One region of the Paenibacillus sp. JDR-2 genome, then DNA from elsewhere that is predicted to be linked to it. Evidence: a T-box and tRNA genes for the amino acid it is inferred to sense, from the RefSeq annotation. Region 1 holds a T-box; the other holds one or more tRNA genes.
What was found. A T-box is a leader RNA that pairs with one kind of tRNA and senses whether it is charged. The one in region 1 lies ahead of leuS (leucine--tRNA ligase), so its partner is inferred to be a tRNA-Leu.
Positions count from the first base shown of each region.

Region 2: it has a tRNA-Leu gene. The T-box ahead of leuS (leucine--tRNA ligase) is inferred to sense a tRNA for this amino acid. The anticodon was not compared.

Region 1 is NC_012914.1:2,566,548-2,574,019, forward strand. Features, by position in the region: gene PJDR2_RS11130 (MarR family winged helix-turn-helix transcriptional regulator) at 5-463, shown strand; gene PJDR2_RS11135 (arsenic transporter) at 539-1,951, shown strand; gene arsC (arsenate reductase (thioredoxin)) at 1,971-2,399, shown strand; gene PJDR2_RS11145 (hypothetical protein) at 2,411-2,866, opposite strand; gene PJDR2_RS11150 (hypothetical protein) at 3,000-3,326, shown strand; gene PJDR2_RS11155 (glutathionylspermidine synthase family protein) at 3,329-4,573, shown strand; gene PJDR2_RS11160 (DUF350 domain-containing protein) at 4,588-5,031, shown strand; T-box leader at 5,107-5,321, shown strand; gene leuS (leucine--tRNA ligase) at 5,395-7,472, shown strand, end outside.
Region 2 is NC_012914.1:4,538,081-4,545,552, forward strand. Features, by position in the region: gene PJDR2_RS32005 (hypothetical protein) at 1-663, shown strand, start outside; gene PJDR2_RS20130 (YqzE family protein) at 660-848, opposite strand; gene PJDR2_RS20135 (N-acetylmuramoyl-L-alanine amidase family protein) at 996-1,706, shown strand; gene PJDR2_RS20140 (divergent polysaccharide deacetylase family protein) at 1,671-2,498, opposite strand; tRNA gene PJDR2_RS20145 (tRNA-Leu) at 2,624-2,710, shown strand; tRNA gene PJDR2_RS20150 (tRNA-Leu) at 2,831-2,917, shown strand; gene PJDR2_RS20155 (hypothetical protein) at 3,037-3,249, opposite strand; gene PJDR2_RS20160 (hypothetical protein) at 3,270-3,584, opposite strand; gene PJDR2_RS20165 (xanthine phosphoribosyltransferase) at 3,625-4,194, opposite strand; gene PJDR2_RS20170 (hypothetical protein) at 4,405-5,109, shown strand; gene PJDR2_RS20175 (membrane protein) at 5,199-6,236, shown strand; gene PJDR2_RS20180 (AAA family ATPase) at 6,201-7,472, opposite strand, start outside.

The sequences.
Region 1 (7,472 bases):
AGGAATGGAACAATTGCCGCAGTATGTGGATGTGCGCGAAATATTGCAAAGCGTCGTTAGAAGATTTGGCCTGCAGCAGAAGGGTGGAGCGCAGGGATCCGGAATTTCCGTTATCCAAAGTCATATTCTGTATGAGCTTCATAAGCGTCCGAATCTATCTTTAAATGAGCTGGCTGATGTGCTATGCGTGGAAGCAAGTACGTTAAGCAGACAGGTGCAGCAATTGGTTGAACTTGAATTGCTGAGCCGTGAACCGGATCCGAAGGACCGTCGATACGTAACCTTGACCTTGACGGCTAAGGGGCTTGAGCAGCAGAAGGCCGTTGCGGAAACGATGGAGGATTACATCTTAAGCATTTTTCAGTTTGTGCCAGAAGACAAAAAAAGACAGGTGCTAGAAAGCCTTCAAATATTAAATGATGCGATGGGTCAAAGTCCTCATTGCTGTTTGCCTCCTCTATAGAGGAGTTTATTTTTGGATAATAGTTGCAATTTGCAATTATTAACCTTCGATATGAACTAAAGCGGGGAACGACAAGTGGCAATTATAGCAATTATTCTTTTTTTGATTACGTTAACGTTTGTTATCTGGCAGCCGAAAGGACTTGGTATTGGCTGGTCAGCCGCAGGCGGTGCTGTATTGGCGTTGCTTTTTGGCGTCGTCAGCTTTGCGGATGTAGGAACCGTAACAGGCATTGTATGGAATGCAACCATTGCTTTTATCGCGATTATCCTGAACTCTCTGATTCTTGACGCGATTGGTTTCTTTGAGTGGGCGGCCCTGCATATGGCCCGTCTTGCCAAAGGAAACGGTAGAAGGATGTTTATTTACGTCATTTTGCTTGGCGCGGCAGTATCGGCCTTTTTCGCCAATGACGGTGCAGCGCTTATCCTTACGCCAATTGTTCTCGCCATGGTTAGGGCGCTTAAGTTCGACAGCAAAATGATTCTGCCTTTTATTATGGCCGGCGGTTTTATATCGGACACGACGTCACTGCCTCTAATTATAAGCAATCTGGTAAATATCGTTTCGGCCGATTATTTCGGAGCGGGTTTTGTGGAATACGCCAGCCGGATGATCATTCCGAACTTCTTCTCGCTTGGAGCAAGCCTTCTCGTACTGTATCTATTTTACCGGAAAAGCATTCCTGCGGACTACGATGTCCGCGAGGTGAAGGAACCGAGGGAAGCGATTAAAGATCATAAGCTGTTCCGCTTGTCCTGGATTCTGTTGGCGATTCTGCTTGTTGCCTATCTGGCCAGCGAATTTATTCAAGTGCCGGTATCCATTATTACGGGGGCTGTATCTATTGTCTTTTTGCTATTCGCCCGCCGCAGTCCAGCGATTAAGACGAAGCAGGTGATGAAGGAAGCTCCTTGGACCGTTGTTGTTTTTTCAATCGGAATGTATGTCGTGGTCTATGGGCTGCGAAACGCGGGCCTTACGGATGCGCTTGGGGACGTTATACAAGCTATTTCTGACCATGGACTATTTGCCGCTACGATGGGGATGGGCTTCTTGTCAGCGATTTTATCCTCGGTAATGAACAACATGCCAACGGTTATGATTGACGCTTTGGCGATTAAAGGGACAGCTACGGCAGGCGTGATCCGGGAAGCGCTGGTCTATGCGAATGTGATTGGATGCAATCTTGGTCCAAAGCTGACGCCTATCGGATCGCTGGCGACCCTGCTTTGGCTTCATGTTCTCGCGAAAAAGGACGTGAAGATTTCATGGGGCTCCTATATGAAAGCAGGCTTTGTATTAACCGTGCCGACCTTGTTTATTACGTTGGCCGGGCTGTATATCTGGCTTGAGCTTATTCATTCGTTTAGTGTGTACGTTGGCTTTGCAATTGCGGGTTTCCTATTGGCAGCGGGTGTTGCCTTCGCCTTTTTCTTCAGGTTGAAATCCGGTAAAAAACAAGAAGCAAAAAAACAAATGGCATAGCCGTGACAGGAGGATATGGATGACAGCAAAACCTATTGTATATTTCCTATGTACGGGCAATTCGTGCAGAAGCCAGATGGCTGACGGGTTCATGAAGTTACTGGGCGGGGACAAATTTGAGGTATACAGTGCCGGCTTGGAAGCGCATGGACTTAATCCGAGAGCAGTACAAGCGATGAAGGAGGCAGGGGTGGATATTTCGGCGAATACCTCCGATGTGATTAATGTCGAATTATTAAATCAGGCCAATTACGTCATTACCTTATGCGGGCATGCAGACGAGCATTGTCCGGTTATTTCGAATGAAAATGTTATCAAGTGGCATTGGGGATTTGACGATCCGGCAAAAGCTACCGGAACCGAGTCGGAAATCATGGAGCAGTTCCGTACCGTGAGGGATGCTATTCATGACCGAATTAAACAATTTGTAGATGAAAGCTGCCATTAAGGCAGCTTTTTTTAATCCTCCGGCTCATTCATGCCGCGGACATAAATCACGTAGCAGCCCCGGTCTTCGTCAATTTCGGTTGATGTCGTAAACATGAGACCATAATCCGGAATGTCTACGATATCCTTCAGCAGGTAACGGATGACCTCATAATGGTTGGCGCTGCGGATCTCGGCCAGCTTGCGTCCCCGTTCGTTAGGCTTCCTGAATTCGATATAAATGCCGCGTCCCCGGTAGTTCGATTCGTCACCGTAATTCTCGTTAGGCCCGATTCGTTTGACGATCAGCATTTCTTCGTTTTCCTGCATTTCGTTTGAGGTTAATTCGTATTGAACTCCGTTTGCGATCAGGTAGGTGCATAATTGACGGGCATACATTTCATCGATCCCGACAGTAGCGGAAGGATATTCCATCAACGGCTCATATTGATTAAAACCGTTGTCGACAAAATAAGTTAATTTATTCATCGCTTTCACTCCGAATCAAAATGATTTCATTATCATACCATCATTTTATGGAAACTTTAACTTTTCTTGCTGCGCCTCTATCAAAATATGATATAACTTTATAGGAACTATGAAGCTTGGAGGATATCAGTCTATGAATTTAACACAAAAAGCAATGCTTGGCGTCTCTGCCGTTGCGATGGCTACCGCCCTGGCAGGCTGCGGGCAATCGACGACTTATCCGCGGACGGCTCAGCCAACGGACAGCCAATGCAGGGACTGGGAATGGGAAAGCAAAGACGGCGTATACCGCTGCGACGACTCCAGTTCCTCTTACTACCGGAGTTATTATTATGGCAACAGCTATTATTCATCCCGATCCGCCCTGCAAAAAAGCAGCTCCTATTCTGCTTATAAATCCAGCGTTTCAAGCAAAACGAGCTCCGGCTTTGGCAAAGGCAGCTCCATTAGCGGAGGCTGACCGTGGACCCATTCGCCAAGGCGAGAAACGCCTTTTATTCCGGAATTGAAAATTATTGGGCAGATTTGTACGGTGAAGAGTATTCTCTCTATGACCTATACGATATGACGAAAGAAGAGGTTCATAAGATTCGCGAATCGACGAACCGGATTGGTCATATTTTTTACAAAACCGCGCAATTGCTTCGAACCGTGGATGACGAGACATTGCTGATGCTTGGTTTTCCGCGCGAAACGTTGGCATACATACGAATCAGAAGCTTATCGGTCGAGAGCATAATCGCAAGACTGGATTTGGTTGGTGCCGGGGAGACCTACAAATGCATGGAGATCAATTCGGATACCCCTACATTCATCAAGGAGCTCCACCATGTGAATGGTCTGGTCTGCGAAGCCTTTGACCGCCATAATCCGAATAAGGGCTATGAGAGGCAGCTTGCGCTTGCGATTGAGAAAGCGGTTGTCGAGAGTCTGGAATACCTCGGAGACGGTCTGACAGCTCCTTATATCGTGTTTACGGCTCATGGAGATAACGTGGAAGACGCTAACACGGCTGCTTACTTGAGGAGCTTCCTGCCATTCCCGTCGAGCTTTGTTCCGCTCGATCAGCTGCAAATTATCAGGCATGCAGGGTTGTATGACGGAGAGGGCAATCCCATTCATGTTCTGTACCGCCAAACCTTCCCGGTAGAGAATCTCATTGAGGATGAAGATGACGAAGGGAACCCGATCGGATTATGGCTGTTGGAGCTTATCGAGCAGAAAAAGGTCGCGGTCATTAATCCGCCGTCAGCCTTCCTCCTCCAGTCGAAGGCCGTGCAGGCCATTATTTGGGGACTGTACGAAGAGGGGAGTCCTTTCTTTACCGAAGAAGAGCACCAATGGATCGGAGAGCATTTTCTCCCCACCTACCTGGAGCCGGACCGCTTTCTTGAAGGCCGGACGAAATACGTGATGAAGCCTGCGTTTGGACGCGAAGGGGATACGGTGAAAATTTTCGATGGCGACGGTAAGGTAGCGGCAGAGGATAGTCATAACTCCTACGCTCATTACCTTCCGGTCTATCAGGAATACGTAGAGCTGCCAACCGCCAAATTCCGGACGGAAAAGGGAGAGCGTGAAGGCTCGTACATGTATGGCAGCTTTCTAATCGGAGGAAAAGCGGGCGCATTAGGCATTCGGATCGGCAGCCCGATTACGGATAATTTATCTTATTTCTTGCCGGTTGGCATCACTAAATCAGAGTAAGGAGCTAATTAGGAATGGACACTAATTTATATGTGGATTTTCTGTTTTATTCATTGACGGGTTTTGCGATTATGATAGCAGGGCTGCTCTTGTTTGAATTGACAACCAAGAACAAGGAATTTGCCCTTATTTTTAAAGGGAATGCTTCGGCTGCTTTGTCGCTTGGGGGCAGACTGGCCGGTCTTGCAATCGTAATACGAGCGGCTGCGGAAAACTCGGTATCGCTTTCCGATATGCTGCTCTGGGGCGTGATCGGGATCGTAGCGCTAGTTATCCTCTACTACTTGACGGAACTGTTTACTTATCTGCTTGGCAAAGGGCTTAAAGTGAATGTGACCATCTTCAAAGCCATTGAGCAAAATAACATCGCGGTAGGTATTCTTATTCTGCTTATTTCGTGCAGCGTTGGCATGATTATTGCCGGATGCCTTACTTATAATCCCGATTTGCTCGGGTAGATTGGCAAATACCCACATATCTTGACATGTGGCGTCCCTGGCGGTATAATCGGGTTTAACCATGTTTTTCTATACTTAATGGCGTTGAAGAGGAGCAGTAATGTCGCGGAGCAAGGCTAAGAGAGCCGGCGGTTGGTGTAAGCCGGACCTGCAGCGATATGAATCTCGCCTTGGAGCTTTGCGTTATTACGCAACGATTAGCCTGCGTTAAAGGCAATGAGTGAACGGAAGGCAAAGCATGCCGGACGTTAACTAGGGTGGTACCACGGGAATAATCTCCCGTCCCTAGCGATAATACGCTAGGGACGGGAGTTTTTTTATGTTTGTGATGCGCTCGCGCACACTTTTTAGGAGGAAATGATTATGAGTCAGGAATTTCAAGGCTACAATCCGCTCGCGGTAGAGCCGAAATGGCAGAAGTATTGGGATGAGAACAAGACATTCGCAACAACGGAAGATTCGGGCAAGAAAAAATTCTATGCCCTTGATATGTTCCCTTATCCATCCGGCGCGGGCCTGCACGTAGGTCATCCGGAAGGCTACACGGCTACGGACATCGTATCCCGTTACAAACGGATGCGCGGCTACAACGTCCTTCATCCGATGGGCTGGGACGCGTTTGGTCTGCCGGCGGAACAATACGCTCTGCAAACGGGGCGCCATCCGCGCGAAATCACGGTGGAGAACATCAACAACTTCCGCCGCCAGATCAAATCGCTCGGGTTCTCGTATGACTGGGACCGCGAATTCAGCACGACGGATCCGGATTACTATAAATGGACGCAATGGATTTTTATCCAATTGTATAATAAAGGCCTTGCTTATGTAGCGGAAGTACCGGTTAACTGGTGTCCCGCGCTGGGTACCGTACTGGCGAACGAAGAAGTGATCGACGGCCTCAGCGAACGCGGCGGCCACCCGGTTATCCGCAAGCCGATGCGCCAATGGATGCTGAAAATTACCGAATATGCTGAGCGCCTGCTCGAGGATCTGGAAGAGCTCGACTGGTCGGAAAGCATTAAAGATATGCAGCGCAACTGGATCGGCAAATCGACTGGCGCGGAAGTCACTTTCGACATTGACGGCCATGATGCATCGCTTGTTGTATTCACAACGCGTCCGGATACGCTGTTTGGCGCAACTTACTGCGTACTGGCCCCCGAGCATGAGCTGGTTGCAACTATCACGACGGCTGACCAAGCCCAAGCGGTTGATGCGTACAAAGAAGCAGCCGCTCGCAAGAGCGACCTGGAGCGTACCGACCTTGCGAAGGATAAAACAGGCGTATTTACAGGCGCTTACGCAATCAATCCGGTTAATGGCGCGAAGACGCCAATCTGGATTGCCGACTACGTGCTTGCCGGTTACGGAACAGGCGCAATTATGGCGGTACCAGGCCATGATACCCGCGACTGGGAGTTTGCGAAGCAGTTCGATCTGCCAATCCTTGAAGTTGTTCAAGGCGGCGACGCAACGAAAGAGGCTTATGCAGGCGACGGCCCTCACGCCAATTCCGATTTCCTGAACGGTCTGAACAACGAAGATGCGATCAAAACGATGATCGAGCATCTGGAAGGTTCGGGCAAAGGCCACGGCAAGGTCACTTACCGTCTGCGCGACTGGCTGTTCAGCCGCCAGCGCTACTGGGGTGAACCGATTCCGATTCTGCACCTGGAAGACGGCACGATGAAGCCGGTTCCCGTAGATCAGCTGCCGCTCGTATTGCCGGACGTGGATGCGATCAAGCCATCCGGTACGGGCGAATCCCCGCTTGCGAACGTTACGGAGTGGGTAAACACGATTGATCCGGAAACAGGCATGAAAGCACGCCGCGAGACAAACACGATGCCGCAATGGGCGGGAAGCTGCTGGTACTACCTGCGCTTCATCGATCCGAAGAACGAGAACGAAATCTGCTCGCCGGAGAAGCAAAAGGAATGGTTGCCGGTTGATCTGTACATCGGCGGCGCTGAGCATGCGGTGCTTCACTTGCTTTATGCCCGCTTCTGGCACAAAGTGCTGTACGATCTCGGCGTCGTGGATACGAAAGAGCCTTTCCACAAGCTGGTTAACCAAGGTATGATTCTCGGCACGAACAACGAGAAAATGTCCAAATCGCGCGGCAACGTCATTAACCCGGATGATATCGTGAACGAATTCGGCGCGGATACGCTCCGCATGTACGAAATGTTCATGGGACCTCTGGAAGCGACAAAGCCATGGAACACCAACGGCGTAGAAGGCACATACCGCTTCTTGAGCCGCGTATGGCGCTTGTTCGTCGGCGAAGACGGTAGCGTAAACGCGAAAATCACAAACGACGGCGAAACAACAAAGGCGTTCAAGCAAACATGGCACCGTTCCATCAAAAAGGTGACTGATGATTTCGAGAACCTGCGCTTTAACACCGCGATCAGCCAGTTGATGATTTTCGTTAACGA
Region 2 (7,472 bases), 2.0 Mb from region 1:
AGCTGGATAGCGATTGTGAAGGATAAAGGTCAACCGGCCGGATACTTGGTTATTCAGGCCAAGGAAAATGGCGGGTTTGCGCTTGGGGAATACGGAACGGGGGAATACTTGTTTGACCAGACAACGCTGCATCAATCCCTTGCGCAGCTGGAGCTTCTCTCCTCTTTGCCTAATACGAACCAAGCTTTATATATTCATCCGTTACTAGCCGTCTGGGACGTAAACGGTTCAGCGGAAAATACGTATTTGGACGGTATGAGCGGTGAATGGCTGCCGCTGCAAAAAGCAGCGTTAGAGAAAACAGCCAAGGCCGAAGAAGGACTTGCCGCACGTTACGCCCTGCAGGGCAACACCGTGATCAAGAGAGCCGTGAAAAGCCGTTCTTTTGATCCGTATAGCGAAATGCCGTGGCTGACTGAAAAACCTATAACAGCGTCCGCTGAGGATACCGGTATCGTGCTCAAAGCGTTAAGCTCCAAAACGCCTCTGCGTTTTACGGTAGAGCGCTTTAATAAAGAGATGCTTTATGTGTGGTCGGTAACCGGCTATCACAGCTGGGGGGATGGCAATGTTTATGCCGCTCTGGAAACAGATGAGCTCGGCAGCAGCACAAGGTACATTCCCCTCAAGCTTCTTGCCGAGCTCGGTCACTTCTATCGCTAACGTTCCGTACGGCCTTTCCACCATAGCAATACGCTTGCTCCGCCCCATCCGAACCAGCGCGACAGCCAATGCTCCCTTGCAGCCTTGGCTGTCGCTTTGGCTGCTTTACGTTCATCCCTCGGCGTCTCGATGTAGTTCACAAATTCCACGGTCACGTATTTGATCAGATCATGTCCATTTGCCACTGCACGATCACCTCGTCGGTTTATTTGTTACTAAAAGTTTGCCCGGAATGTCCAGATCGTAAACATGCATGAGTTTTCCTTCAATAAGCCACGCTATCGATAGCTGCTTTACACGCAAGTCTTGGCATATTGAAGGAGGAATTCAAATTGTTTGTCATGCGGATTGCCATTTTTGTGTTTATCGGCTTGCTTAGTCTTGCGCCCGAGCTGTCGGCTGCCGTTCCGGAAAACAAACAGCAAATCGCACATGCTCCCGAGGACGGTTGGACGATGCCTTCGGCTATCGTGTTAATTGATGCCGGCCACGGCGGAATTGACGGTGGCGCAACAGCCGGCAATACCTTGGAAAAAGATATAAATCTGGCCATCGCCCAGAAGCTGTACCTTCTTCTTAATAGTCAAGGCATTCCCGCCGTATTGAATCGCACCGGTGATTATGCGCTTAGCGAAGAGAACCGGTGGCATGTAAGCAAATCGCGCCATAAACGCGATTTATCGCAACGCCGCCAGTTAACCGACGAGATCGAGACAACCATGCTGGTCAGCCTTCACGTAAACTGGACCAAGGACAGATCCAAGCATGGTCCGCTTGTTCTGCATCAGTCTACCGGCGAAAGCGCGCTTCTTGCTTTTTGCATACAGGATACGCTGAACAGACAACAGCAAACCTCGTTTTACCCGAGGGAGGGCAAGCCTTTCTATTTACTGCGGAAGGTTGATCAGCCTGCGGTTATTGTTGAAATGGGCTTTATTAGCCATGAAGGCGACCGGTCGATGCTCACCGACCCTCGCGAGCAGCTTCGCGTTGCCTCGGCAATCGCCTCAGGGATTCGGCAGTATAAATGGATCACCCGATAATGAAGGAACCAGCTCAGACAGCTTGACGAATTGAACCTGGCCGTCTGATTGCATCGCTGGAATGGATGCTTTGAGGACGGCTGCCGTTTTTTTGCCCGGAGGTCCAACATGGCCAATAACAATGCAGGTATCATGGGATTCCAAATGCTTTTTCGCAATCGTCATTTGTTTCGACACATGCTGCTCCGTATATACATCATCAAGGAATACGTTGTTTGCGAGTGCCGGCACGCCAAGCTCCTCCGTTACTTTGGGCACAACCGTTTTGAATGTCGTACGGCTGTCGAGGAAAAATAATCCCCGCTCCTTGCAGACCGAAAGGACGATGCGCATAATCCGTTCGTCAGCCGTAATTTTGGAACCCATGTGATTGTTCATGCCTACCGCATACGGAACGTCATCAATGGCATCTTCTACCCGTTTCTTAATCTCTTCATCGCTGAGGTCAGCCGTAATTGCTCCTGGACCCAGCCAATTTTTTTGCCCTTTATTAGGCTCCATCGGCATATGCACAATGACATCATGTCCAAGGCGATGCGCTTCTTCGGCATCCTTTTTGGTAGTTGGCATAAACGGCATAATCGCTACCGTAAATTTAGCTGGCAGCTGCAGCATCTCTTCCGTGCCGTTCATACCGTTGCCGAAATCATCAATTACAATCGCAAACTGTCTTGCGGACTTCGCTTGTTCTTCCTCTGCGGCCATCACTCGTCCCGCACCGGCGGGCATAAATAACACGAGTGCAATGATCCAAATGACAGCTGCCCTTTTAGGTTTGTTCACGTCATACACCCTTTCCCTTTTATCCTCTTCATTGTTTGTCCAACCGAGGAAAAATATGCTGAATTTTGCAACTTTATTAGATGTGTTGACGAATGAAACCCGTACATGCTACCATAAGGGACGTAATAAGGCATGCGGTCGTGGCGGAATTGGCAGACGCGCTAGATTCAGGTTCTAGTGGTGTAACAGCCGTGGAGGTTCGAGTCCTCTCGACCGCACCATACATAAAGGGTTCCAGCGCATGAGCTGGAGCCTTTTTCTTTGTTTAACTTATTCTTAACAAATTGCTTGACTCTTCTCATCAGATAATGTTATGATATTTTTCGTTGGCAACAACATTTGCGGTCGTGGCGGAATTGGCAGACGCGCTAGATTCAGGTTCTAGTGGTGTAACAGCCGTGGAGGTTCGAGTCCTCTCGACCGCACCATACATAAACAGTTAGAGGTTTTGGTCAGTCTAGCGATAGACAACCAAAACCTTTTTTGTGTACATCGCTACGCAAAAAAAGCAGGAAACCCTGTGTGACAGAGTTTCCTGCTTAACTTGCTACTCAGCAGAACCGCGTTCGCTTGAGGCAAGCTCAAAGCGGTAATTGCGGCTCAGCCTGACGACCCGCCTGTTGTGACGGCGGATGACAACCGTAGCATCATCCCAAGCGACAACGATTCCTACCACGTCGTTCACTTCCATCTCGTCCCGAACGACACGGATCTTCTCGCCGCTTTGGCGAAACTGATCCAACTGCTCTTCACTAATCACCGCTTATACCTCCGTACGGACTAACCGACATGCTCCTTGGAATCATTGGTTTCATACCATTCATCGAGCACTCTCGAAGACATGACGCGCTTTGCGATATATTCTGCCTGACGTTCCGTAAATTGACCTTTCCATTCCTCACCGAGCTCTTCGCAAAGCTTCACAATAGTAAGAAGCTCCGACCATGCAACATAACGCTTGTACCAGAAAAATTGCGGATGCTCAATCATATAAGGATACAAATCATCAAATTCCGTATGCTTGCAATCTAGTGCGCGTTCGAAGTGAATTTTCGCGTCACCCAGTTTCGCAGTCAAAAATTCAGATGTTATCATTGCCGCTGCCTCCCCTCGGTTCCTTCACCCTCATTATAACTTAGTCGAACTGAATTTGCCCGTTTTTCAAAGAAGTAACATTTACTAGCGACTCTACCCGTACACCTTGCTCGCGAAGGGTTCTTGAACCGGCCTGGAAGGATTTCTCGAGTACAATCCCCATGCCTACCAGCTCTGCGCCGGATCTTTCAATGATCTTGATCAGCCCTCGGGCTGCATCGCCGTTTGCAATAATATCGTCGATAAAGAGCACTTTATCCTCAGCCGACAAAAACTGCTTCGACACCATAATATCGGTCACCATCCCTTTTGTAAAGGACGGAACACGCTCCGAATAAGCATCCGGATCCGCGATTAAAGTTTTCTTGCGACGTGCAAATACAAGTGGTACACCTAGTACGTACGCCGTAGCATAAGCAACGGGAATACCAGAGGATTCAATCGTAACGACTTTCGTTATTTTCTCGTCAGCAAACCGTTTTGCGAATTCATGTCCCATTTCCATCGTAAGAGCAGGATCGACCTGGTGGTTAAGTATGGAATCCAGCCGCAGCACATCGCTCGAAAGTACCGATGCTTGCTCTAAAATTCGTTCTTTTAAAATATCCATCGTCATTTCCCTCCACCAAAATCTCTTTTCGATAACTTACCATAGGATAGGCAAACAACGCAACCCGGCTCTTTCAAATTTTTTATCGAAGCAGGAGAGGAATCATTTTATATAGAAGAGATATATAATGCAAAGCAACTTCTTCCAGATATGGACGTTAAGAAAGATAAGATTTCAGGACAAAAAGCGACCCAAAAGGAGCGCAATCGCATGAACAAGACGAAAAGAACATACCATGCAGCAAAATGGACGGCCGCAATGGCCCTTTCCCTCATAGCGACAACAGGCTGTTCGAGCACAATGAACTCGGAATCTCCATCAAGCGTGCAGTTAGCCGAGCATTCATCGGACACTTATCCAACGGGGGACAGTCCGCAGAAGACCTACTCTCAAGGGCAGGATAGCGGGAAATACGGCAAAGAGCCTGAAGCAAGCGGCGCAAATACATCCGGCGGCGATACAAGCGCGGAATCTTCCGGCAAAAGCACTTCCCCGTCCGGCACTGGCACAGCAAGCAAACAGCAGCAATGGGACGCCTCCCATCCGGTTATGCTTGGACTTAAGATAGGCGATTCCGATATGAAAGTATCCGAGCGCTATGGCAAAGCAACTGATGTCTACAGCCTGAAAGACGATTCGGAGACAATAGAGGTTCGCGAATACAAAGGTTTTGCCGTGGGGATCAACGAGGATAAAGCAATCCAATACATAGAGGTATACGATAAGTCGGTTGCAACCGGACTTAGCGGCGTTCGTGTCGAGGACAAAACGGAAACTCTGCTTAAAGCGCTTGGAAAACCAACTTCCCAGAACAGCTACATTATTACTTACCAAGGAAAAGACTCGCTGCTCAAATTTGATCTGGATCCGGATCATAACAAGATCGTATCCATTAAACTGTTAGCGGCCGCCTAGCAAGCCCTCCAATCTGGAAGTTGCTGTCATGCCCGTCCCTATTTGGACATACCTTCTTATATAGAAGGTTATTTTCGGGAGGACATGCCATGGTAAAGCGTACGGGGAAGGTTCTGCAAATCGCATCCACTTATATTGGCACAATCGTAGGCGCCGGTTTTGCGACTGGACAAGAGATCTTGCAGTTTTTCACCCGCTTCGGCTATTGGGGTACACTGACGATCGCTGTCGCGACGGCGCTCTTTATATGGCTGGGCGGAAAAATGATGCTGATTGCCAGCGAAATCGGGGCGAAGTCCTACGAGGATCTGAACATTGCGTTGTTTGGCGATAAGTATGGGAAATGGATCAGCCATTTTATGCTGGTTGTTCTGCTGGGCGTAACGGCTGTGATGCTTGCAGGCGCGGGCACTATCTTTTACGAGAATTGGAATGTTTCCTATCAAACGGGATTGCTCGTCACCATTGCCGCTTGTTACTTCCTGCTTCGCAAAGGCATGAAAGCGATTCTGACGGTTAATGCGATTGTGGTGCCGATTATGCTGCTCTTCACCGCGCTAATTATGCTGGACACGTTCCAAACGCCTGAAGCCGATAGGTTCATTACGATTGCGACCGACCATTCGGTATGGGCGGCATGGGCTTCCCCATTCCTGTATACCGCCTTTAACCTGTCGATGGCGCAAGCCGTTCTTGTGCCGCTTGGATCGGAGGTTCAGGACCGTAAAACCATTGTGCTCGGCTCATGGATTGGCGGAATCGGAATTGGCATTATGCTGCTGGCCGGACATATTGCGTTATCCGTTCATATGCCCGGCATCCAGCAGTTTGCCATCCCGATGGGAGGCATCGCCAAGCAGCTTGGCCATATCGTGCAGTATATTTATATTTTCCTTATATTCGCCGAGATCTTTACGACGCTTATTGCAGACATTTACGGTCTGACCCTCCAGCTCCAGGAACGGCTGAAATGGTCGCGTCCGTTAATCACTTTGGGTATTCTCGCCTTCTGCTATTTTGCGAGCCAAATCGGCTTTGGCCCGCTGCTCTCGACGCTTTATCCGATTTTCGGCCTAATCAGCTTAGGCTGGCTATATCTGGTCATCCGACGAAAGATGGCTCACTAACGGCCGGCTTCTGCCAGGCAGTTCGATTTGCCTAGCATGAGGAATGCCATTCTGTAGAGCTGTCCGAATATGCTCATGGCAGGTAAACAGAAGCAATTGGCGAGATAACGACAATTCGCCAAGTAATTGCGCAACGGCGTGCAGGCGCTGGCGGTCAAAGTTAACAAACAAATCATCCAGCAGCAGCGGCATACCCGCTGCTGCTGTTCGTTCTACGGCAAGAGCAAGCCGCATAGCCAGATACACCAGCTCTGCTGTGCCTCGGCTTAACATCACGGAATCCACCAATCGGTTATCCGATGTCTCGAGCCGGATGGAAGGCTGATCCGGAGTCGTCATTACCCGGATATATCTTCCTTCCGTAAGTCTGCGTACAAATTCGCTGGCCAGCTTCAGCAAAGCAGGCTGCCGCTCTTCCTCATAAATTCGTTTCGTTGTCCGTATGAGGGAGGCGCTGACAGACAGTACGGCATAACGCTCGGCATCCCCGGTAATCCGGGCAAGCGTCATTTCCTTGACAGCCAGCAGCTCCCGGTGCTTCTCCTCCTGCAGCAAATGCTCCAGCTGCTGGCGAAGTCTGCCCCGTTTATCCAGCAGCTCCCCTTTACTCTCCTCCATCTGTTCAGCTTCCAATTGAAGCTGCTCAAAGAGCTGCTTCAATTCATCTCCGTCATGGCTGGACAACAGCAACTCCAGCTCATTTAACCGTTGCTCCGACATACCCGCCTTAATCTCAATCTGCAGCTTGTTCAGCTCGTTATCGATCGCTTCCAGCCGGCTCCGGTGAACCAGTATCGCGGCAAACTCGGCTTCGTTATTAAAGCCGGCAGCTTCTGTGAGAAGACGGATCGAAGAGTTGAGCTGCTGTTGCTTGTCCTGTACAGCCGTTAAGGCCAATTGCAGGGCTTGAAGCCGCTCATCCAGCCGGGCGGCTTCTTCCTGCGCCGCTGCCTGCCGGCGCAGCTCCGTTTGCAGGAGCCGCAAGGCCAGCCCGGGCTCCGCAGGGAGACGCTGCGCCGCGTCCGGGAAGGCGGCGCAAAGCTCCGCCGCGCGGACTTCGAACGCGGCGACCTGGGTGCTGGCCGCAGCGAGCTTCGCAGCGCGGCGGTCACGCTGCTGGAGTCGGTGCAAAGCTTGCTCGGCGAGCTCGAATATTTCAAGCGCTGCATCCGGCGACATGTCCGGCAGCGCTATCGCTTCCAGCCAGCCGCGCCATTGCCGGGCAGCGGCTGCACG